One region of the Labrys sp. E2SS-1L genome, then DNA from elsewhere that is predicted to be linked to it. Evidence: riboswitches for the same ligand, from Rfam matches in the RefSeq annotation. Region 1 holds a riboswitch; each other region holds the start of a gene.
The links. A riboswitch is a leader RNA that binds a small molecule or an ion and turns the genes downstream of it on or off. The one in region 1 is predicted to bind cobalamin.

Region 1 (5,569 bases):
GTGTAGCGGCAAGCGCTTCCGGCAGGGCGAGCGGCGCATCGACCGTATGCCAGTTGGCGTCGCGCCGGGCCTGGTGCTCGCCGATGCGCTCGCGCATCTCGTCGTCGAAGGCTTGCGCGGTGGCGATATAGGTCCAGGGCGCGGGATGGGTCGAAATCAGGCTCTCCGCATGCCGGCTCTTGCCGGAACGCGCGCCGCCGAGGACGAGGGTGAGTCGAGGAGAGGACATGCCGCCTTCCTGCCGGGTCTTGGGCAGGAAGGCAAGTAACGCGATTTCACCCTTCCCTGGAGGGGAGGGTGAAGACTCACACCGGTCCCCATTTCAGGTCGGTGTTCTTGACCGGCAGGCTGCGGATGCGCTTGCCGGTGGCGGCGAAGATCGCATTGCACACCGCCGGTGCGATCGGCGGCGTACCGGGCTCGCCGATGCCGCCCCATTTCTTGCCGCCGCTGAGCACCAGATGGGTCTCGATCGGAGGCGTATCGGCGAGGCGGGCGACCTGGTAGTCGTCGAAATTGCCTTGCACCACCGCGCCCTTCTCGATGGTGATCTCCCCAAACAGGGCGGCCGACAGGCCATAGACGACCGCGCTCTCGATCTGCATCTCCACGGTGAGCGGATTGACGACATGGCCGCAATCGACGGCCGCCACCACGCGCTGCACCTTCACTTCACCCTGGGGACTGACGGCGAGTTCCACCACCTCGCCGACGATGGTGCCGAAGGATTCGTGGATGGCGATGCCGCGTCCCTGGCCCTTGGGCAGCGGCTTGCCCCAGTCGCTCTTATCAGCCAGCGTATCGAGCACGGCGAGAAAGTCAGGCTTGCCTTCGAGCAGCTGGCGCCTGAAGCGGTAGGGATCCTGGCCGGCTGCCACCGCCATTTCGTCGATGAAGCTCTCCAGGGCGAAGGCATTCTGTGACGAGCCGACCGAACGCCAGAACATCACCGGCACATGGGTGTTCTTGAGGATGCAGTCGATCTGGGCCGCGCCGGAGCGGTAGGGCATGTTGGCGAGGCCCTCGACGGCGGAGGGCTCGACGCCGTTCTCCACCTTGCCCCAGCCGAGCGAGCGCTGGATGGAGCCGACGGCCGTGCGGACATGGATCGCCGCCGGTAGGCCGTCCTCGCCGAGGGAGGCCTGGAAGCGGATGGCGGCCTGCGGGCGATAGCGGTCGTGGCGCATGTCCTCCTCGCGCGTCCACACCAGCTTGACCGGCTTGCCGACAGCCTTCGACACCGTCACGGCCTGCACGAGTTCGTCGTTGACGGCGCGCCGGCCGAAGCCGCCGCCGAGGAAGCAATTGTGGATTTCCACCGCGGAGGGCGCGACGCCCGCCGCCTTGGCGGCGAGCTGGAGCGCCATGTCGGGGTTCTGCGTGCCCATCCAGACCTCGACCTTGCCGTCATGGACATGGGCGGTGCAGTTGAGCGGTTCCATCGGGGCGTGGGCCAGGTGCGGCGCCTGGTAGAGAGCGTCGACACGCTTGCCGCGGGCGAGGGCGGTGTCGACGTCGCCTTCCTTGTGCGCCGTGACAGCGGGGCCGTCGAGCGCGGCGACATAGTCGGCGTCGAAGCGCTTGCTGTCCGTTTCGGCAGCCGGACCCTCCTCCCAGATCACCGGTAAGGCGAGCGCCGCTTCCTTGGCGCGCCAGAACCGGTCGGCCACCACGGCGAGGCCGCCTTCGATCGGCACCACGGCCAGGATGCCGCGGCGGCCCTTGATGGCGGCCTCGTCATGGGATTTCACGCGGCCGCCGAAGACGGGGCAGGTCACCACGGCGGCATAGACCATGTCCGGCAGGCGGATATCGATGCCGAATTTTGCCGCTCCCGTCAGCTTGGGCGGCGTATCCAGGCGCGCCAACGGCTTGCCGATCAGCGTGAACTGCTCGGGCGTCTTGATCGCTGGCTCCTTGGCCAGCGTGACCTTGGCGGCCTCGCCGGCAAGCTCGCCGAAGCGCAGGCTGCGATTGCTGGCCCGGTGCAGCACCTTGCCGGCATCGACACTGCAGCTTTCGGCCGGCACCTGCCAGCGCGTGGCAGCTGCCTGCACCAGCCTTTCGCGGGCATTGGCGCCGGCCGCCTGCAGGAATTCGCGCGAGCGGCGCACGGCGCCGGAACCGCCGGTGCCCATGCGCTTGTAGACGGTGTTCTCGCGCAGGTTCCGGCTGGCCGAGGCGTATTCGGGCTTCACCCTGGCCCAGTCGCAGCCGAGCTCCTCGGCGACGATCATCGGCAGGGCCGTGAAGATGCCTTCGCCCATTTCCGATTGCGCCACGCGGATGATCACGGTGTCGTCGGGCTCGATCAGGATCCAGGCGTTGATCTCGCCGTCAGTGGCTGTGCCGGCCCAGGGCTCGTCGGCAATATCAAGGGCCTCGGCGGCATTGGGGATGAACCCGCCAATCATCAGGCCGCCGGCGGCCGAGAGGCCGATGGCGAGAAAGCTGCGCCGGCTCAGCGCGGCGGAGGTGCGGTCGATCGCATTCATGGCCTCATCCCTTCATCAGCTCTGCGGCGCGATGGATGGCGGCGCGGATGCGCGGATAGGCGCCGCAGCGGCAGATATTGGTGATGCCGTTGTCGATATCCGCGTCGGTGGGCGCTGGCGTGTCCTTCAGGAAGGCAACGGCGGCCATGATCTGGCCCGACTGGCAATAGCCGCATTGCGGCACGTCCTCAGCCAGCCAGGCCTGCTGCACCGGATGCTTGCCGTCCGCCGACAGGCCCTCGATCGTGGTGATGGTGGCGCCGTCGACGTCGCCGATCTGGGTCTGGCAGGAACGGATGGCGGCGCCGTTCACATGGACGGTGCAGGCGCCGCATTGGGCGATGCCGCAGCCGAACTTGGTGCCGGTGAGGCCGAGTTCATCGCGCAGGACCCAGAGCAAAGGGGTCTCGGGCTCGATGTCGAGCTGGTGGGTGGTCGAATTGACGGTGATGGCAACCATGGGCAGGCCTTCCAGCGGCAGATGCCGGGCAGAAGAACCGGGCCCATCGGCGTCGGCCTTCTGGTGGGCGATTGCGGGAAGGCCAAATTGTGGCGGCAATCATGGCGCCGGGGTGACGGGTAACGCAGACGTGAGAGTTTGTGCAGTCTGGAAACGATCGAGAAACGTCGCCGCCCGTTCGGAAGGCCCGACTATTGCTTGAACCAGATCCGGCTGTAGCCGAGCGCGTCGCCGGCGATGGCGACAAGGACACCGACCGAGACGAGGATAAGGCCGATCATGAAGGTGCGCACGATGCGGCGATAGACTGGTCCCTCCAGTGAAGTGGGCGAGAGCATGCCCGCCAGCGCCCAGACCTGGAAGACGATGCCGCCCCCGATGAGAAAGACGGCCGCCAGGTCTTCCGGGATCCAGGTTCCCGGCTGCGAGGCCCAGTTGTTGAGGAAGCCGAGCGAGAAGGCGAGCACGACGCCGATAGCCGTCACCGAACCGCCGCGGAAGATGACGTCGATCTTTTGCGGCTCGGGCGGCGGTGCCGGCGGCTTCTCTTCGGGCATGGCAATCTCGTTGATATGGCGACGTTGCTGCCCTTTATGCCGGATTTTGCGCGTGCTTTGGAAGCGGGAACATTGACAAGCCTGTCCGCGCACCCCTTATGTCAGCCACGATCGGTCTCTCGTTAAGAGAGAAGAGGGAATGCGGTGCGGATAAGAGGAGGCCGGTCGACGGCTGCCTTGGATGCCAAAGCCGCGGCTGCCCCCGCAACTGTAAGCGGCGAGCGTCCCGCCTTGAGGCCACTGGGTGACCGGGAAGGCGGCGGGAGGCGATGAGCTGCGAGCCAGGAGACCTGCCGGTCGCACTGCTGTCACCGGTCCGGGCGGGGCGCCTCGGAGGCCGGTTCCGTCTACCCGGACGATCGCCGGCCCTGCCGTCGGTCCCGCGCCCTCCATCCGCTCCGGCGGCGATGAACAGGGCCGATGCCAGAAACACCTCTTCCAGTCCGGCTGCTCGTCTGCGTGACCTGCAGGCGCGAGGGCGATGACCCCGAGGCGCCGCGCCAGGGCGCCCGGTTGCGCGATGCGCTCGCCGGCATGCTACCTGAAAGCGTCGAGCTGCAACCTGTCGAGTGCCTGGGCAATTGCAAGCGCTCCTGCACGGTGGCGCTGTCGGCGCCCGGTACCTGGACCTATGTCTTCGGCGACCTCACCGCCGAGAGCGGCCCCGACATTCTCACCGGCATCGGGCTGCTGGCCAATTCCAGCGACGGCCTGATGCCCTGGCGCGGCCGTCCCGAAGTCTTCAAGCGCAGCATGATCGCGCGCATCCCACCCCTATCAACTCTCAAGGACGCCGCCGAATGAACGCGCACACCAAGGTTCCCTGCACCATCGTCACCGGCTTTCTCGGGGCTGGCAAGACGACGCTGATCCGCAACCTGCTCGCCACCGCCAATGGCCGCAGGCTGGCGCTGATCGTCAATGAATTCGGCGATGTCGGCGTCGATGGCGACATCCTGAAGTCCTGCGGCATCGAGAGCTGCCCGGAAGACGCCATCGTCGAACTCGCCAATGGCTGCATCTGCTGCACGGTGGCCGACGATTTCGTGCCAGCTCTGGAGACGCTGCTGGCGCGTCCGAACGCACCCGAGCACATCGTGATCGAGACCTCCGGCCTCGCTCTGCCCAAGCCGCTGGTCAAGGCCTTCAACTGGCCGGCGATCCGCTCGCGCGTCACCGTCGACGGCGTCATCGCCGTGGTCGACGGTGCCGCGGTCGCAGCCGGCCGCTTCGCCGATGATCCGGAAGAGCTCAAGCGCCAGGCCGAGGGCGACGCTTCCCTCGATCACGACAATCCGCTCGAGGAGGTCTATGAGGACCAGCTCCTCTGCGCCGACCTCGTCGTGCTCAACAAGGCTGATCTCCTCTCAGCCGGCGAGGCCGACAGCGTGGAGAAGGATATCGAGAAGACCGTGCCGCGCGCCGTCAAGGTGGTGCGCACCTCCGAGGGCCGCATCGATGCCGCCGTGCTGCTCGGGCTCGGGGCAGCGGCCGAGAACGATCTGGAGGCGCGTCCCTCCCACCACGATCACGAAGCCGAGCACGACCATGACGATTTCGACACCTTCATCGTCGACCTGCCGGCCATCCTCGACGCCGACGCCCTGGTGCGTAAGCTGAAGGCGGCGGCCGAGGAACACGATATCCTGCGCATCAAGGGTTTCGTCGCCGTCGATGGCAAGCCGATGCGCATGCTGGTCCAGGGCGTCGGCGCCCGTTTCTCGCAGCATTTCGACCGCGCCTGGGCGCCGGAGGAAACCCGTTCGAGCCGCCTCGTCATCATCGGCGAGAAGGGCATCGACCAGGCCGGCATCCGCAAGACGCTGGAGGGCTGATGCATCTGCTGCCGGCCGATACGCGTTCGCTCGATGCCAGCGAGGCCGCCATCGATCTGGGTCAGGCACCCGGCGCGATCGTGTTTGCCTCGCTGACCGACAGCGACCTTGCCCTGGCAGCCGCTTCCGGCCTCGACGATTTGCGCCTGGCGCCGCTGCAGAAGCTGCGCCATCCGATGTCCGTTGACCTCTACATCGATCAGACGGCCCGCCATGCCAAGG
Region 2 (5,569 bases), 760 kb from region 1:
CCGGCGCACCGACCAGAGCCGTGATCACGCCGATCGGCAGAACCTGGCCGGGGATGATGATGCGGGACAGAATGTCGGCGATGATCATGAAGACGGCGCCGATCAAGGCGCTGGCCGGCAGCAGGCGCCCATGGCGCACGCCCACAACCATCCGCGCCGCATGGGGGATCACCAGCCCGACGAAGCCGATCGATCCGACGATACTGACCATCACGGCCGTCATCATCGCCGCAACACCGACGAGCACGACATAGGCGCGCCGGACGGAGATGCCGAGGGACGCCGCCGATTCCGTGCCGAAGGTGAAGGCATCGAGCGCGCGGGCATGCCACAGGCAGACCAGCAGCCCTACAGCCGTGACCGGCAGCGCCAGCCAGACGTCGGGCCAGCGTACACCCGAGAGATTGCCCAGCAACCAGAACATGATGCCGCGCGCCTGTTCGGCATTGGCCGCCTTGGTAACGATGAAGGAGGTCAGGGCATTGAAGAGCTGGGATCCGGCGACCCCGGCCAGGATCACCGCGCCGGTGCCGCGGCCCGAGCGCATCGCCAGCAAGGCGACGAAGCCGAAGGCCGTCAGCGCACCGAGAAAGGCGCCGGCGGGCAGGCTCAGGACCCCTGCCCCGAGGCCGAGGATGACGACCCCGACCGCTCCCGTCGATGCCCCAGCCGAGATGCCGAGGACATAGGGATCGGCCAGGACGTTGCGCAGCAGCGACTGCAGCACGACGCCCGACAACGCCAGGGCCGCGCCGCAGCAGGCCGCGACGACCGCGCGGCTCAGCCGGTAGTTCCACACGATGCCTTCATCGATGCGATCCAGACCATAGCCGGCGCCCCACAGGCGGTTGGCAGCCGTCTTGGCGACGACGTCCATCGGAATGGCCGTCTCGCCAATGGCGGCGCCCAGCCAGAGGGCCAGCACGAGCACCGCCAGCGCCAGCATCCCGATCGCCAGCAATCGTGTGACGGGGCGATTCATCTCAGCGCTTCAGGCCGAAACGCTGGATGGCATCGGCGAGCATCTCGATGCCCTCGACGACGCGCACGCTCGGCTGCATCGCCTGCACGTCCATCTCCACGACATGGCCCTGCTTGACCGCCGGCATCAGGCTTGCCACCGGATCGGTCTTGAGAAAGTTGAGCTTCACGGCGATGTCGTCGGCCGGATAGCGGCGACGATCCATCCGGCCGGCGACGATGATGGTCGGATCGGCCTTGGCGATGGTCTCCCAGCCGACGCTCGGCCACTCCTCCTCGCTCTCCACGACGTTCCGCACACCCAACGCGGACATGATATAGCCCGGCACGCTGTTCTTGCCGGCCATATAGGGATCGACGTCGACCTTGGCGCTCGAGAACCAGAAGGCGGCGGAGACCTTGCCATCGCCGGCCGCGATCTTGAGGCGGGCGGCTTCCTCACGCGCTTTCAGCTCGGCGACGACTTTCGCCCCGCGCTCCTGCACGTCGAAGATCTCGGCAAGCTCGGTGATCTCCCGATAGACCAGATCCATGGTGAAGAGGGTGCCGCGCGTGCCGTCGCCGCCGCTGGAATTGTCCTTGCCGACGCAATCGGCGGGCGAAACATAGGTCGGGATGCCAAGTTCCTCGAACTGCTCGGGCTTGCCGACAATACCGCTAGGCCCGACATGCCATTGGAACTGCGCCGTCACAAGATCCGGCTTCCTGGCGATCACGCTTTCGAAGCTCGGATCATTGTCGGCCAGACGCGGAATTTTGGCATTGGCCGCTTCATAGCCGGGCAATACAGGGCCGAACCACACCGCCGTGCCGACGACCTTGTCGGCCAGGCCGAGGAGATAGAGAACCTCCGTGCTGCTCTGGCCGACGGAAACGGTGCGCTGCGGCGCATGCTCGAAGGTGACGGTGCGGCCGCAATTGGTGAGCTTGAGGGGATATTTCGTTGCCTGCGCAGCCGCCGGATCGATACCCAGCGCCAAGCCAAAGCTGGCCGCAAGCATGACGGCGAAGCTGGACCAGCGGGCCTTGCTCGTTGAAAGGATCATGACGTTCTCTCGTTTCGCGATAAGGGAAGCAGCGGTCTTCAGCATCAGCCGAATACCGTGAGGTTTCCTCAGGCCAGGCTGTGGCAAAGGACGTGAGCGTGCGAAGCGGAGGGAACAGGCGGGCAAGCGCCCGAAACGTCGGGAAGAAACGTCACATTGTCTCCTGTTCCGGGCATCCCCGCCCGTGACATGGGATTGATCGAGATGACGGCAGGTTTCCTGGCTCGCGGATAAAGGCCTTGCATCTGCCTTCCCATGGGAGACCCACAGTGGCATGGCGCCTTTCGCGCCACGGGGATACTTGGCAATCCGCCTACAGTTGCGGGGGCAGCCACGGCATGGGCTTTTAGAAAGCCGAACCGTGTTCCCTATTACTCCCGACGGACTTGCATCCGACGGGAACCGTCACCGCACAGTTATCGGGGCGTCACGACCGCGGTCAAGCGAATATGCAAAGCGAACGGCCCCTGATGCCGTGCCCTGCCTTCCCGCGTCAGGCCCGACAAGCCAGGAAGCCCTGTTCGATCACGTCCTTCGGCAGGTTGCGCCCGATGAAGACCAGGCGGCTTCGACGCTCCTCCTCGGGCTTCCAGGCACGCTGATGATCGCCTTCGAGCAGCATGTGCACGCCCTGCACGACGAAGCGCTGCGGATCGCCATCGAAGGCGACGATGCCCTTCAGGCGCAGCATGTCCGTGCCGAACTGTTGCACGATCATGTTGAGCCAGGGCATGAATTTGCCGGGATCGAGCGGCTCCTGGGACACGAGAGCGAAGCTGCCGACATGATCGTCATGGTCGTGGTCATGGAAACCCTCGAGGAAATCAGGCTCGGCTTCGAGGATACGGTCGAGGTCGAACGCGCCGCGGCCGAGCACCTTGTCGAGCGCGATGTCGCAACGCCGGGTCTCGTGGAGAGTGGCGGTGGGATTGATGCGACGGATCCGCTTCACCACCCGATCGAGTTCCTCTGCCGTGACCAGATCGATCTTGTTGAGGAGGATCGTGTCGGCGAAGGCAAGCTGCTCCTGCGCCTCATGCGCCGTCTCGATCTCGCCGAGCAAATGCCGGGCGTCGACCACGGTGACGATGGAGTCGAGCTGGGTCTTGGCGCGCACATCGTCATCGACGAAGAACGTCTGGGCAACCGGTGCGGGATCGGCCAGCCCGGTCGTCTCGATCAGGATGGCATCGAAGCGGTCGCGCCGACGCATCAGGCCCTCGATGATGCGAATGAGGTCGCCGCGCACCGTGCAGCAGATACAGCCATTGTTCATCTCGAAGATTTCCTCGTCGGTATCCACGACAAGGTCATTGTCGATGCCGACTTCGCCGAACTCATTGACGATGACCGCATATTTCCTGCCGTGGCTCTCGGTCAGGATACGGTTGAGAAGCGTGGTCTTGCCTGCCCCGAGATAGCCGGTGAGGACGGTGACGGGTGTCTGCGGCGCGGGCTGCATGATGTCGGAATTCCTTGATCCGTTGCGGATGCCCCGCAGCATGTCGCTGCCGGGAGGCCTCATTGAATTTTGATTTATATGAAACGTTATAACATAACTATCGCAATCGCAAGCGAGCTCTCACCATCGTCACCCCAGCAATCGCCACGCAGGTGGGCAGAGGCTTGCTGGCATTCTCGACCGTGATCATTCCACCGGATTTGTCTGCCAGCAGAGGAAATCCATGCGGGAAATTTTCGAATCACGGCCCTTGTCGGGTAAGCCTCACGCTTCACCCTGCAATGGAATCAGGCACCAAGGTGCATCCTGCCGGCATGACCCTCTCCTCTCCGCGAGATCCACTCGCCATCCTCAATAGCGTGTTCGGCTACGCCGCCTTTCGCGGCCAGCAGGAGGCGGTGGTGCGCCATGTCACCGGAGGGGGCGATGCGGTGGTGCTGTTCCCGACGGGAGCCGGCAAGTCGCTGTGCTACCAGATCCCGGCTCTGTGCCGGCGCGGCGTCGGCATCGTGGTCTCGCCGCTGATCGCGCTGATGCGCGACCAGGTCGAGGCACTCAAGCAGGCCGGCGTGCGGGCGGCGGCGCTCAACTCCTCCCTGTCGCGCGAGGAGGCCTATAAGGTCCGTCGTTCCCTGATGGACGGCAAGCTCGACCTCCTCTATGTCGCGCCCGAGCGCGTGGCGACGCAAGGTTTCCAGGCCCTGATCGCCGATGCCGACATCGCGCTCTTCGCCATCGACGAGGCCCATTGCGTCAGCCAGTGGGGCCACGACTTTCGGCCCGAATATCGCGAGCTAGGCGGCCTCGCCGCGTCCTTCCCCGGCGTGCCGCGCATCGCCCTCACCGCCACGGCCGATCCGGTCACCCGTGCCGACATCATCGAGCGGCTCGGTCTCAACCAGGCCGAGGTCTTCGCCACCAGCTTCGACCGGCCCAACATCAGCTACGCCATCGTCGAGCGCGACAATGCCCGCCGGCAATTGCTGGCCTTCCTGGCCGGGCACAAAGGCAATAGCGGTATCGTCTACTGCCTGTCGCGCGCCAAGGTCGAGGAGACGGCGCAATGGCTGAACGAGCAGGGTATCCGCGCCTTGCCCTATCATGCCGGCCTGGAAGCGGCTGTTCGCAGCGCCAACCAGGACGCTTTCCTGGAGGAGGAAAGCCTCTGCCTGGTCGCCACGGTCGCCTTCGGCATGGGCATCGACAAGCCCGACGTGCGCTATGTCGCCCATCTCGATATCCCTGCTTCGGTGGAAGCCTATTACCAGGAGACGGGCCGCGCCGGCCGCGATGGCCTGCCCTCGGATGCCTGGATGAGCTACGGCATGGCCGATGTGGTGCAGCGCCGCCGCATGATCCAGGAGGGCAATGCGCCGGAGACGGTCAAGCGGGTCGAACTCGGCAAGCTCAACGCTTTGCTCGGCATCTGCGAAACCGCCGAGTGCCGGCGCAAGGCCATCCTCGCCCATTTCGGCGAGACCCATCCCGGCCGCTGCGGCAATTGCGATACCTGCCTGTCGCCGGTCGAGAGCTGGGACGGCACCGATGCCGCCGTCAAGGCGATGGCCGCGATCTACCGCACCGGCCAGATGTTCGGTGCCGCCCATGTCATCGACGTGCTCACCGGCAAGGTCACGGAGAAGGTCCAGCGCTTCGGCCATGACAACCAGCCCGTCTTCGGGGCCGGCAAGGACATCGAGGCGCGCACCTGGCAATCGGTGCTGCGCCAGCTCACCGCGGCCGGCCTCGTCAATGTCAACCACGAGGCCCATGGTGCCCTGATCCTGGCCGAGGAGGCGCGAGCCGTGTTCAAGGGCGAGCGGCAGATCGTCTTCCGTCGCGACCGCCCCCGCAAGAGCACCGAGACCAGACGCGCCCGGCGCGGCGAGATCGAGATGTCGGAACGCGACGGCGCCTTGTTTGCCGCCCTTCGGGCGGAGCGCAGCCGCCTCGCCCGCGAGCAGGGCGTGCCGCCCTACATGATCTTCGCCGACACCACCTTGCGAGCCATGGCGAGCGAGCGCCCCGGCAGCCTGCCGGAATTTCTGGCCCTGCCTGGCGTAGGCCAGGCAAAGCTGGA
Region 3 (5,569 bases), 1.5 Mb from region 1:
CACGCTCCAAGCCCGGAAGCCTCGCCGGTGTTGCGGGCGCTCAGCAGAGCCCGGCGCTACGCAGCGTATTATAGGCCTGGATGATCCCGCGCAATTTATCTTCGCTGGATCGATCCCCGCCATTGGCATCGGGATGGAGACGTTTGACCAGCGTCTTGTAGCGCGCCTTGATTTCCGGGCCGCTGGCCGTTTCCGGCAGATCGAGCGCGTCGAGGGCCTTGCGCTCCAGCAATTTCAGCCGCCGTCTCTCGGGTTCGGGCGTCCCTTGCGGGCGGCGGAAGCCGTGATCCTCGTCGAAGAAACCGAAGCCGTCATGGATCTCGGGGCCGGGTTGCGGCCCTTCGCCGCGCTTCTTGGCCCAGGGATTGACCCCCATCGTCCAGGTCGGGCGATGGCCGGTGGCGGCATCGCGCTGATAGGCGCTCACCGAGTCGTCCGGCAGGCCGGCGAAATAATTGTAGGTCTTGTTGTAGTCGCGCACATGTTCCAGGCAGAAATGCCAGAACTGGCCCTCGCGGTTGCGCCCCTTGGGCGCGCGAAATTCGCCGGCGTTCCGACAACCGGCATGTTCGCATAGCCGTACGCTCGCCGGCTGGACCTCTTCGGCCCTTGGGCGCACCCGGATGCGATCAAACAAGGGCGAGTCCAGATCCATAATGACACACTATGCGAGGGTGAACACAAATGGGCAAGCGCGAGCTTGGACGCAAGAGCGTTTTGTAACTTGAACGAAGCACATCAAATCGCAAAAACGCTTCAGCCAATCCATGGGAATGGCTTGGAACCAGAAAGCGAGAGCAACCAAGCGTTCATAGCTGAGCACGCTTTGCCCTGGGGTTAATCGAGGCGAAATGCCGCTGCAGAATTTGAAATATGGGGTCCGCTGACCCGAAAAAGAAAGAGGCCGCCCAAATGGCGGCCCAAGTCTTAGGGAGGAAACGCCCAAGGAGGGCAGTGGGGGAGCGCAAAGGCGCATCCGCCACGTCCCTAAAGTGATCCTCATCGGTTCATTTCGCAAGTGCGAAATGAAATAAATTTTGAAAACCGGCCTGAAATCGGGCCAGTGTTGTAAAAATGCGACGTTTGACGCGGTTGGCCGGCCCCTTTTCAGCGGCGAGCGGGGGCCTGCAGCAGTTTCTGTGCTGCAATGCCGAAGGCGATCCCCAGCGTTGCCCACAGCACGGCATGGATGCCGAGTGAGGCGATACGGAACTTCCACAACACCGTGGCCGAAAAATCAGCCGGGATGTCGTTGACCGTCGGCAGGATATGCATGGCCACCACCATCACCGCCAGATAGGCTGCCACCCCCACGAGGTTGGCGTTCCAGCGGCCGAGGCTGGCGGCGAGCCGGTTCGCGGTGCCCAGCGCCGCCGCCATCGTCACGAGGGACAGCAGGATCAAGCCGAAATAGAAGGCGGTGCGCAGGCCGATCGTGTCGGGATTGCCGACGGCCGGTGGATTGGCGGGATATTTGATCTGCGGCACCACCATGATGGCGGCGAAGCCGATGACGGCGATCAATCCGGCGGTTGCGCGCGGGCTGAGGCCGCCGATCCGGCCCTGCGCGAAGGCAAAGATCAGGGCGAAGATGCCGCCGAGCGCTGCGCCATAGGCGACCATGCCTGTGACGAGCCCGTAGCTGGCCTGGACCGGCCGGCTGACCGGCTCTTCCTCGTGTTCATGGGCTGCGGTCGTCTGCGCAGCGCCGGGAGCCGGCGCAGCTGTCGGAGCGGGCGCCGGCTCGGATGCGTGGCTTTCCTCGAAAGCGATGGCTGCGTCGACCTGGGGTTCACCGAACACCCAGGCGAAGCCAGACGCAAACAGTCCGGCCAGGATGCCGATCAGCATCCCCCGGATCAAAAGCGATCTAACCATGTCGTGTGTCCAAGCGCCCTAGTGGCAGGGGAAGCCGAGCAGATGGCGAGCGTCATGCACGAATTCGTGGATGTAGACGCCGGGAATCAGCGAGGTCGCGCCCTGTTCGGCGCCGACGAAATAGATGGCGAGCACGGCCAGGAGCACGGTGAAGAGCGCCCAGGGCAGGATCTCGCGGACCGGGATGGCGATCGGCTGCTGGGCGACGGGTGCCAGAGTTGCGGTGGTCATGAAAAGCTCCTTGGGATTACGCGTCCCGTTACGAGTCATGCTGCCTTGGAAGAGGTCTGACTTCCGGATTGACGCCGCAGCGCCGCCGTTCACAGTGGCGCGACCGTGCCGGAATTCCACCGGCTTCCCACCCTTGGCAAAGCTCTTCCATAAGAGCCCAAGTCACGGATATGTCAATATTCCGGAAGCGACTTTATCTTGGGGAAATGCCTTCATGACGCCACGCCTGACCCTGCTGTGCCATGGCGCGACGCCCACACTGCGTGCGGCGGGGTTTCCGCTCGACGAGGCGCTCGACGCAAGGGGGGCACAGGCGGCCCGGGACCTGCAGGGGCGTTTTGCCAAGGCGACCCGCATCCTGAGCAGTCCGGCGCTCAGGGCCCGCCAGACGGCGCAGACCCTCGGCTTCGAACCCGAGATCGACGGGGCACTGCGCGAATGCGACCATGGCCGCTGGGCGGGGCTCGGCCTGGAGGCGGTGGCCGCCGCCGAGCCCGAAGCGCTTGGAGCGTGGCTGACCGATCCGCAGGCCTGCCCGCATGGCGGAGAGAGCATTGCGGCCCTGATCGCGCGGGTCGGCGCCTGGCTCGATGGCGGGCGGTTCGAGGGCTTCACGCTGGCCGTCACCCATGCCTCGGTGTTGCGCGCGGCGATCATTCATGTCCTCGGCAGCGAGCCTCGTTCCTTCTGGCGCATCGAGGCCGCTCCGCTGGCGAGTGCCGATCTCAGGCCTTCTGCCCGCGGCTGGTCGCTGCGGCTGGAGACATAGAGGCGCTCCGGCTGGGCCTTCCAGCAGAGCTGCTTTTCCTTTTTCGTCATTGGCATGTCGCCGGGCCTTTTGTAGACACGCCTCTGGCGGGTTAGTCGCCCAAACAGGATTGATGTCATGCGCGTTGCAATGATCGGTACGGGTTATGTCGGCCTGGTGACGGGGGCGTGCCTCGCCGATTTCGGCCATGTCGTCACGTGCGTCGACAAGGATCCGGCCAAGATCGAGGGCCTGCTGGCCGGCCGCATGCCGATCTACGAGCCGGGCCTGGAGGATCTGGTGGCGCGCAATGTGCGCGAGAAGCGCCTGTCCTTCACCACCGAGCTCGCCCCCGCCGTGCGCGATGCAGCCGTGGTGTTCCTGGCCGTCGGCACGCCCTCGCGCCGTGGCGACGGCCATGCGGACCTGTCCTATGTCTATGGCGCGGTACGCGAGATCGCCGCGGCGGTCGAGGGCTTCACGGTGGTGGTGACCAAGTCGACCGTGCCGGTCGGCACTGGGGACGAGGTCGAGCGGCTGATCCGCGAGGTCCGGCCCGACGCCGATGTCCGCGTGGTGTCGAACCCCGAATTCCTGCGCGAAGGGGCGGCGATCGAGGATTTCAAGCGCCCCGACCGCATCGTGGTCGGCACCGAGGACGAACGGGCCAAGGAGGTGATGGCCGAGGTCTATCGCCCGCTCCATCTCAACCAGGGGCCGCTGCTGTTCACGGCCCGGCGCACCTCCGAACTGATCAAATATGCCGCCAACGCCTTCCTTGCGACCAAGGTCACCTTCATCAACGAAATCGCGGACCTGTGCGAGAAGGCCGGTGCCAACGTGCAGGAGGTGGCGCGCGGCATCGGCCTCGACAACCGCATCGGCTCCAAATTCCTGCATGCCGGGCCGGGCTTCGGCGGCTCGTGCTTTCCCAAGGATACGCTGGCACTGCTGCGCACCGGCCAGGAGCATGGCGTGCCCCTGCGCATCGTGGAGGCGGTGGTCGGGGTCAACGATGCCCGCAAGGCGGCGATGGCACGCCGCGTCATCGCGGCCCTCGACGGCAATATCGCCGGCAAGACGGTGGCCCTGCTCGGCCTTGCCTTCAAGCCGAACACCGACGACATGCGCGACAGCCCCTCGATCCCGATCGTGCTCGCCTTGCAGGACAAGGGAGCCAAGGTCCGTGCCTATGATCCCCAGGCAATGGAGGAGGCCCACAAGGTTCTGAGCGATGTCGACTATCGCTCCAGCGCCTATGACTGCCTCGACGGTGCCGATGTCGCGGTGATCGTCACCGAATGGGACGAGTTCCGGGCGCTCGACCTCGAGCGGGTCAAGAACCTGCTGACGCACCCGGTGATCGTGGACCTGCGCAACATCTACCGGCTCGAAGACATGAAGCGGCACGGCTTCCGCTATGAGAGCATCGGGCGCGAGGGAACGGCGCCCTGAGCGGAAGACGCCCCGCATATTCGTGCGGCCGGGCGCTGGCGCAACTGGTTTGAGAAGACAGCGGGAGGTCCTCGCCTCGTTTGGGGGGAGGGCCAGCATGTCCGGTTCGCACCGACCGGAATGCAGCCACGCGGCTGTCAAGCGCAGGCGCGAGAAATGACAGGCCTGTTGCGGATTTGCATCAAGTCCCAACTCATGGTTGCAGGGCGGCGATCTTGATTGGATCAAAGCGCTAAGAATTATCATACTATAAGGCTCACACGGCGATTCGACCGCGATTCCGGCCGGTGGAGCGCTGAACAGGATCTCCGACCCTGCCCTGGCGGCGCAGGCTGGGAAATCCTGCAAAATTTCCAGACGCCAGCTCCAGTGCCCGCGACAAGGCCATTAGCCATGCGGGCGGCTTGGCTGAGGCGCGTTGCTTGCGAGGATGTTCATGTCGAGGTTGCGTCGCAGAATGGGTCGGCTGGCCGCCGGCGTGCTGGCATTGGCGGCCTTCGAGGGGACGGGTGCCGCGCTCGCCCAGCAAATGCCGGCCATGCCGGTCACGGTAGCCAATCCGGTCAGCCGCAAGATCACCGAATCGGTCGAGTTCACCGGCCGTTTCCAGGCCTGGCCGCAGGTGAACATCACTTCGCGCGTCACCGGCTATCTCGACAAGTCGAGCTTCGTGGAAGGTTCCCTCGTCAAGGAAGGCGACGTGCTGTTTGCGATCGATCCGCGTCCGTTCCAGGCCGCGGTCGACCAGGCGGCTGCCCAAGTGAAGATCACGCAGACCCGAATCGACCTCACCAAGGCCAATCTGGCGCGCGCCGAGGCCCTGAAGAAGACCGGCAACGTCACCGACGCCGCCTATCAGGCCAACCTCCAGGCCTATCAGGAAGCGGCGGCCTCGATCGATTCGGCCAGCGCGGCGCTGGCAACGGCCAAGCTCGACCTCAGCTACGCCACCATCACCGCCCCGATCTCGGGCAGGATCACCCGCCAGCTCGTCTCGCGCGGCAATCTGGTGGTGGCCAACAGTACTTCGCCGCTGGTGTCGATCGTCGCCGTCGATCCGATCTATTTCTACTTCGACCTCGACGAGGCGAGCTACCTTGCCTATCAGCGGGCCTCCAAGCGCAAGATCGATGCCGGCGGTACCGAGCCCGCGTTGAAGGCCGAGATTGGCCTATCGGACGAAAGAAAACTGTCCCATCAGGGTACGCTCGACTATCTCGCGCCGCAGGTCGACGCCCAGACCGGAACCGTGACGGC
Region 4 (5,569 bases), 1.2 Mb from region 1:
TCACCGGCCGGAGACACGCATGTCCATTCCCATTTCGACGCTCGGCACGCCACGCATCGGCCCACGCCGCGAACTCAAGACGGCCCTGGAGGCCTTCTGGGCCGGAAAGCAGGACGAAACCGCCCTGCTCTCGACGGCAGCCCAGCTGCGCGCCAGCAACTGGGCCCGGCAGAGCCTCCTCGGCGTCACCCATATCCCCTCCAACGACTTTTCGCTCTACGACCAGGTTCTCGACATGAGTGCGACGGCCGGCGTCATTCCCCGCCACTATGGCTGGCAAGGCGGCCCCGTTCCGCTTTCGACCTATTTCGCCATGGCGCGCGGCAGCCAGGGCCGTAACGATCGCGGCCATGACGATCGCGACCATGCGGGCTGCAGCCACGGCGGCCATGGCGGCGGTGTCCCCGCCCTCGAGATGACCAAATGGTTCGACACCAACTATCACTACATGGTCCCCGAATTCCGTCGCGGCCAGGCCTTCGAACTGGCCTCGGCCAAGCCCATCGACGAATTCAGGGAGGCCGCAGCGCTCGGCTTCCATACCCATCCCGTGCTGATCGGGCCGGTGACCTATCTGCTGCTCGGCAAGAGCAAGGATACGGATCTCGATCCTCTCGCCCTTTTGCCAGGGCTCCTGCCCGTCTATGCCGAGATCCTGCGCAGGCTTGCCGCTGAGGGCGCGGACTGGGTGCAGTTCGACGAGCCCTGCCTGGTACTCGATCTCGACGAAAGGACGCGAAAGGCGCTGCGCCACGCCTATGACGTTCTCACCGGCGCCGTCTCCGATCTGAAGATCATGGTCGCGACCTATTTCGGCGGCCTCGGCGACAATCTCGAACTGGCACTCGGCCTGCCCAGCGCAGGCCTGCATCTCGATCTCGTCAGGGCGCCCGCGCAGTTGCGACAGGCGGTCGAACGGGCACCGGCGGACAAGGTGCTGTCGCTGGGCGTGATCGACGGGCGCAATGTCTGGCGGAGCGACCTGACCGCCCTGCTGGATCGCATCGAGCCGGAGGTCGCGGCCCTCGGCACCCACCGCGTCGTCCTCGCCCCGAGCTGTTCCCTGCTCCACGTTCCCTACGATATCGAGGCCGAGAGCGCGTTCGATCCCGAACTCCGCAGCTGGCTGGCCTTCGCCGTCCAGAAGATCGGCGAGCTGAAAACCTTGTCGACAGCCCTGGTCGACGGGCGGCGGGCCGTCGCTGATGAGCTCGCCCAATCGGACGCAGCAGCTGCGGCCCGCCGCGTATCCGCCCGTATACACGATACTGGCGTCGCCGCCCGAATGGCCGAGCTCACACCGGCCATGGGCGAGCGGCAACATCCCTATCCGCTGCGTCGCCGGGCCCAGGAGTGGCTCGGTCTGCCGCCCTTCCCCACCACGACCATCGGCTCCTTCCCGCAGACCGGCGCCGTGCGCAAAGCGCGCGCCGACCATGCCAAGGGCCTGATCGGCGATGCCGATTATTACGACTTCCTGCGCGAGGAGACCAGGCAGGCAATCGCCTGGCAGGAGAAGATCGGCCTCGACGTGCTGGTGCATGGCGAATTCGAACGCAACGACATGGTGCAGTATTTCGGCGAGCAACTGGCCGGCTACGCCTTCACCAAGCATGGCTGGGTCCAGAGCTATGGCTCGCGCTGCGTGCGCCCGCCAATCATCTATGGCGATGTCTCACGTCCTCAGGCCATGACGGTGGAATGGGCACGCTTTGCGCAATCCCTGACCAAGCGCCCGGTCAAGGGCATGCTGACCGGACCGGTCACCATGCTGCAATGGTCCTTCGTGCGGGACGACCTCGAGCGCGAGCAGGTCTGCCGGCAGATCGCCCTCGCCTTGCGCGACGAGGTCGGTGATCTGGAACGGGCCGGTATCCGCATCATCCAGATCGACGAGCCGGCCATTCGCGAAGGCCTGCCGCTCCGGCACGCCGAAAAGGAGGCCTATCTCGCCTGGGCCGTCGCCTGTTTCCGTCTCGCCGCCTCGGGGGTCGACGATGCCACGCAGATCCATACCCATATGTGCTATTCGGAATTCAACGACATCATCCATGCCATTGGCGGCCTGGACGCGGACGTGATCTCGATCGAGACTGCCCGGTCCAGAATGGAGCTGCTCGATGCGTTCCGAGCCTATCGCTACCCCAACGAGATCGGGCCCGGCGTCTACGACATCCACTCGCCCCGCTGCCCCACCGTGGCTGAAATGCGCGACCTTCTCGCCAGGGCGCAGGAGCGGATCGCCGGCGACCAGCTCTGGGTCAACCCCGATTGCGGCCTGAAAACCCGTGGCTGGGACGAAGTCCGCCCCGCCCTCGTCAACATGGTTGTTGCCGCCCGTCAACTTCGTGAGGCGACCACTCCGGCGCGGGCGGCGACATCCGCCTGAAAAAGTATGCCGGGGCATGAATTTTGTGCCCCGGCATCCTCTGTCCCCATTGAACAAAAGGGCGATACACACCATCTATTGACACATAGACAGCAAAGCATACTAGATACGGTATTCACAGGTCGCCGGATTCGCCTCCGGCGCTAAGAGGGAATCCGGTAGGCCTTAGGGCAAAGCCGGGGCTGCCCCCGCAACTGTAAGCGGAGAGCGGCTGTCGATTGGCCACTGGCCGAGAGGTGGGTTTACCCCGCCCTCCCCGGGAAGGCAGGCAGTCCGCAACGACCCGCGAGCCAGGAGACCTGCCTGTGGATGCGTATCGTTTCCTCGGGCGGGGTGCCCCGACGGATCGCCTTGCTCGCGGCGCATCATCCTGCGTCGGCGCGGAATGCGCTCCTCGGCCCAAGCCTCCAACATATTGGGGTTTGCCGAATGTCTCTTGATCTCGAAACTGCCACGACCACAAAGACGCCTTTTCCGGTTGCCGGCGCCGACAGGGCGAAGCCGGCCTCGGAGCCCGGCTACCAGGTCATTCGCCGCAATGGCAGCGTCACGCCTTTCGATGCCTCGAAGATCACGGTGGCCGTGACCAAGGCCTTTCTCGCCGTCGAGGGCCATTCGGCCGCCGCCTCGCGCCGGGTACATGACATCGTCGCCGACCTCACCGCCCAGATCGTCGCCGGCCTGACCCGCCGTGCCGACACGGGCCGTACCTTCCATATCGAGGAAATCCAGGACCGGGTGGAGCTCGCCTTGATGCGCGGCGAGCACCACAAGGTGGCGCGCGCCTATGTGCTCTATCGCGAACAGCACGCCCAGGAACGAGCCCTGGAGCGCGCCGCCAAGGCGGAGGCACAGGCCGGCACTACCCCTGCTTTGCGCATGAAGACGGCGGAGGGCACGCTGCTGCCGCTCGACCACGCGCGCCTCGCCGCCCTGGTGCGCGAAGCCTGCGCGGGCCTTGCCGACACCGATGCCGAGACGGTGCTGAACGAGACGCAGCGCAACCTCTATGACGGCATCAGCCAGGACGAACTGGCGCTGGCGCCGATTCTCGCCGCCCGCACCCTGATCGAGACCGAACCCGATTATGCCAAGGTCAGCGCCCGGCTGCTCAACGACAAGCTGCGCCGCGAAGCCCTCACCTTCGTCGCGGGCCGTCCCGAACAGGCGACGCAGGCCGAGATGGCGAGCCGCTACGCCGAATATTTCCACGACTATATCCGCGTCGGCATCGCCAACGAACTGCTCGATCCGGAACTCGGTCGCTTCGACCTCGCTCGCCTTGCAGCCTCCCTCAAGCCCGAGCGCGACTTGCAGTTCGATTATCTCGGCCTGCAGACGCTCTATGACCGCTATTTCCTGCATGTGCGCGGCACGCGTTTCGAGCTGCCACAGGCCTTCTTCATGCGCGTGGCCATGGGCCTGGCCCTACGCGAAATCGACCGGGAAGCCCGCGCCATCGAGTTTTACGATCTTCTGTCCTCCTTCGACTTCATGGCCTCGACGCCCACCCTGTTCAATTCCGGAACGCTGCGCGCCCAGCTCTCCTCCTGCTTCCTGACCACCGTGTCCGACGACCTCGAAGGCATCTTCAAGGCGGTGAAGGACAACGCGCTGCTCGCCAAATATTCCGGTGGCCTCGGCAATGACTGGAGCAATGTGCGTGGGCTCGGCGCCCATATCAAAGGCACCAATGGCGAAAGCCAGGGCGTGGTGCCCTTCCTCAAGGTCGCCAACGATACCGCCATCGCCGTCAACCAGGGCGGCAAGCGCAAGGGCGCGGTCTGCGCCTATCTGGAGACCTGGCATGTCGACATCGAGGAATTCCTCGATCTGCGCAAGAACACGGGTGACGACCGCCGCCGCACCCACGACATGAACACCGCCAACTGGGTGCCGGATCTGTTCATGGAACGTGTGGAGCAGGATGGCCCCTGGACCCTGTTCTCACCGGACGAAACGCCGGATCTGCACGATCTCTACGGCCCCGCCTTCAAGGCCGCCTATGAGGCGCATGAGGCACGCGCCGCGCGCGGCGAGCTGAAGGTCTCCAGGCAGGTCCGTGCCCAGGATCTATGGCGCAAGATGCTGACCATGCTGTTCGAGACCGGGCATCCCTGGATCACCTTCAAGGATCCCTGCAATATCCGCTCGCCCCAGCGTCACGTCGGCGTGGTGCACTCCTCGAACCTGTGCACCGAGATCACGCTGAACACCTCCCATGACGAGGTGGCCGTGTGCAATCTCGGCTCGGTGAACCTTGCTGCCCATGTCGATGCCAGCGGCCTGATGTTCGACAAGCTCAGGGCGACGGTGACGACGGCGATGCGCATGCTCGACAACGTCATCGACATCAATTTCTACACCATTCCCGAGGCACGGCGCTCCAACCTCAGGCACCGGCCCGTCGGCTTGGGCATCATGGGCTTCCAGGATGCGCTGCAGACCTTGCGCCTGCCCTACGCCTCCGACGACGCCGTGCGCTTCGCCGACGAGAGCATGGAAGCCGTATCCTTCCACGCCATCTCGGCCTCGACAGACCTGGCGGCCGAGCGTGGTCGCTATCCCAGCTTCGAGGGATCGCTGTGGTCGCAAGGCATTCTGCCGATCGACTCGGTCGGCCTGCTCGCCGAGGCGCGCGAGGGCGCCAGCTTCGACGTGAGCTCGACCCTGGCCTGGGACATGTTGCGCCAGCGCGTGAAGACGGTCGGCATGCGCAATTCCAACACCATGGCGATCGCGCCGACGGCGACGATCTCCAACATCTGCGGCGTCTCGCAATCGATCGAGCCGGCCTATCAGAACCTCTTCGTCAAATCGAACATGTCGGGGGATTTCACGGTGGTGACCTCGGCCCTGGTCCGCGATCTCAAGACGCGCGGCCTGTGGGACGAGGTCATGATTTCCGATCTCAAATATTTCGATGGCTCGCTCGGACAGATCGATCGCATCCCCGAGGATCTGAAGGCTCTCTATGCCACCGCTTTCGAGATCGACACGGCCTGGCTGATCGAAGCCGCGGCGCGCCGGCAGAAATGGATCGACCAGGCCCAGTCGCTCAACCTCTACATCGCCAACCCCTCCGGCAAGAAGCTCGACACGCTCTACCGCCTGGCCTGGAAGCGTGGTCTGAAGACGACCTATTACCTGCGCTCGCGCTCGGCCACCCATGTCGAGAAA

Region 2: it holds a riboswitch for cobalamin, as region 1 does, so the genes downstream of both, ACIGJE_RS12010 (ABC transporter substrate-binding protein) here and ACIGJE_RS08490 (DUF1636 family protein) in region 1, are expected to answer to the same signal.
Region 3: it holds a riboswitch for cobalamin, as region 1 does, so the genes downstream of both, ACIGJE_RS01745 (CbtB domain-containing protein) here and ACIGJE_RS08490 (DUF1636 family protein) in region 1, are expected to answer to the same signal.
Region 4: it holds a riboswitch for cobalamin, as region 1 does, so the genes downstream of both, ACIGJE_RS14270 (ribonucleoside-diphosphate reductase subunit alpha) here and ACIGJE_RS08490 (DUF1636 family protein) in region 1, are expected to answer to the same signal.

What each region holds. Positions count from the first base shown of each region.
Region 1 covers NZ_CP172712.1:1,845,814-1,851,382, forward strand. Annotated here, with positions in the region: gene cobU (bifunctional adenosylcobinamide kinase/adenosylcobinamide-phosphate guanylyltransferase) at 1-229, opposite strand, end outside; gene ACIGJE_RS08475 (xanthine dehydrogenase family protein molybdopterin-binding subunit) at 306-2,495, opposite strand; gene ACIGJE_RS08480 ((2Fe-2S)-binding protein) at 2,500-2,955, opposite strand; gene ACIGJE_RS08485 (hypothetical protein) at 3,147-3,512, opposite strand; cobalamin riboswitch at 3,608-3,824, shown strand; gene ACIGJE_RS08490 (DUF1636 family protein) at 3,933-4,316, shown strand; gene cobW (cobalamin biosynthesis protein CobW) at 4,313-5,347, shown strand; gene cobN (cobaltochelatase subunit CobN) at 5,347-5,569, shown strand, end outside.
Region 2 covers NZ_CP172712.1:2,602,915-2,608,483, reverse strand. Annotated here, with positions in the region: gene ACIGJE_RS12015 (FecCD family ABC transporter permease) at 1-982, opposite strand, end outside; gene ACIGJE_RS12010 (ABC transporter substrate-binding protein) at 984-2,027, opposite strand; cobalamin riboswitch at 2,220-2,449, opposite strand; gene ACIGJE_RS12005 (CobW family GTP-binding protein) at 2,521-3,489, opposite strand; gene recQ (DNA helicase RecQ) at 3,771-5,569, shown strand, end outside.
Region 3 covers NZ_CP172712.1:386,849-392,417, reverse strand. Annotated here, with positions in the region: gene ACIGJE_RS01755 (J domain-containing protein) at 41-637, opposite strand; gene ACIGJE_RS01750 (CbtA family protein) at 1,108-1,878, opposite strand; gene ACIGJE_RS01745 (CbtB domain-containing protein) at 1,897-2,109, opposite strand; cobalamin riboswitch at 2,140-2,286, opposite strand; gene ACIGJE_RS01740 (histidine phosphatase family protein) at 2,324-2,878, shown strand; gene ACIGJE_RS01735 (UDP-glucose dehydrogenase family protein) at 2,996-4,312, shown strand; gene ACIGJE_RS01730 (efflux RND transporter periplasmic adaptor subunit) at 4,749-5,569, shown strand, end outside.
Region 4 covers NZ_CP172712.1:3,093,275-3,098,843, reverse strand. Annotated here, with positions in the region: gene metE (5-methyltetrahydropteroyltriglutamate--homocysteine S-methyltransferase) at 20-2,389, shown strand; cobalamin riboswitch at 2,492-2,710, shown strand; gene ACIGJE_RS14270 (ribonucleoside-diphosphate reductase subunit alpha) at 2,819-5,569, shown strand, end outside.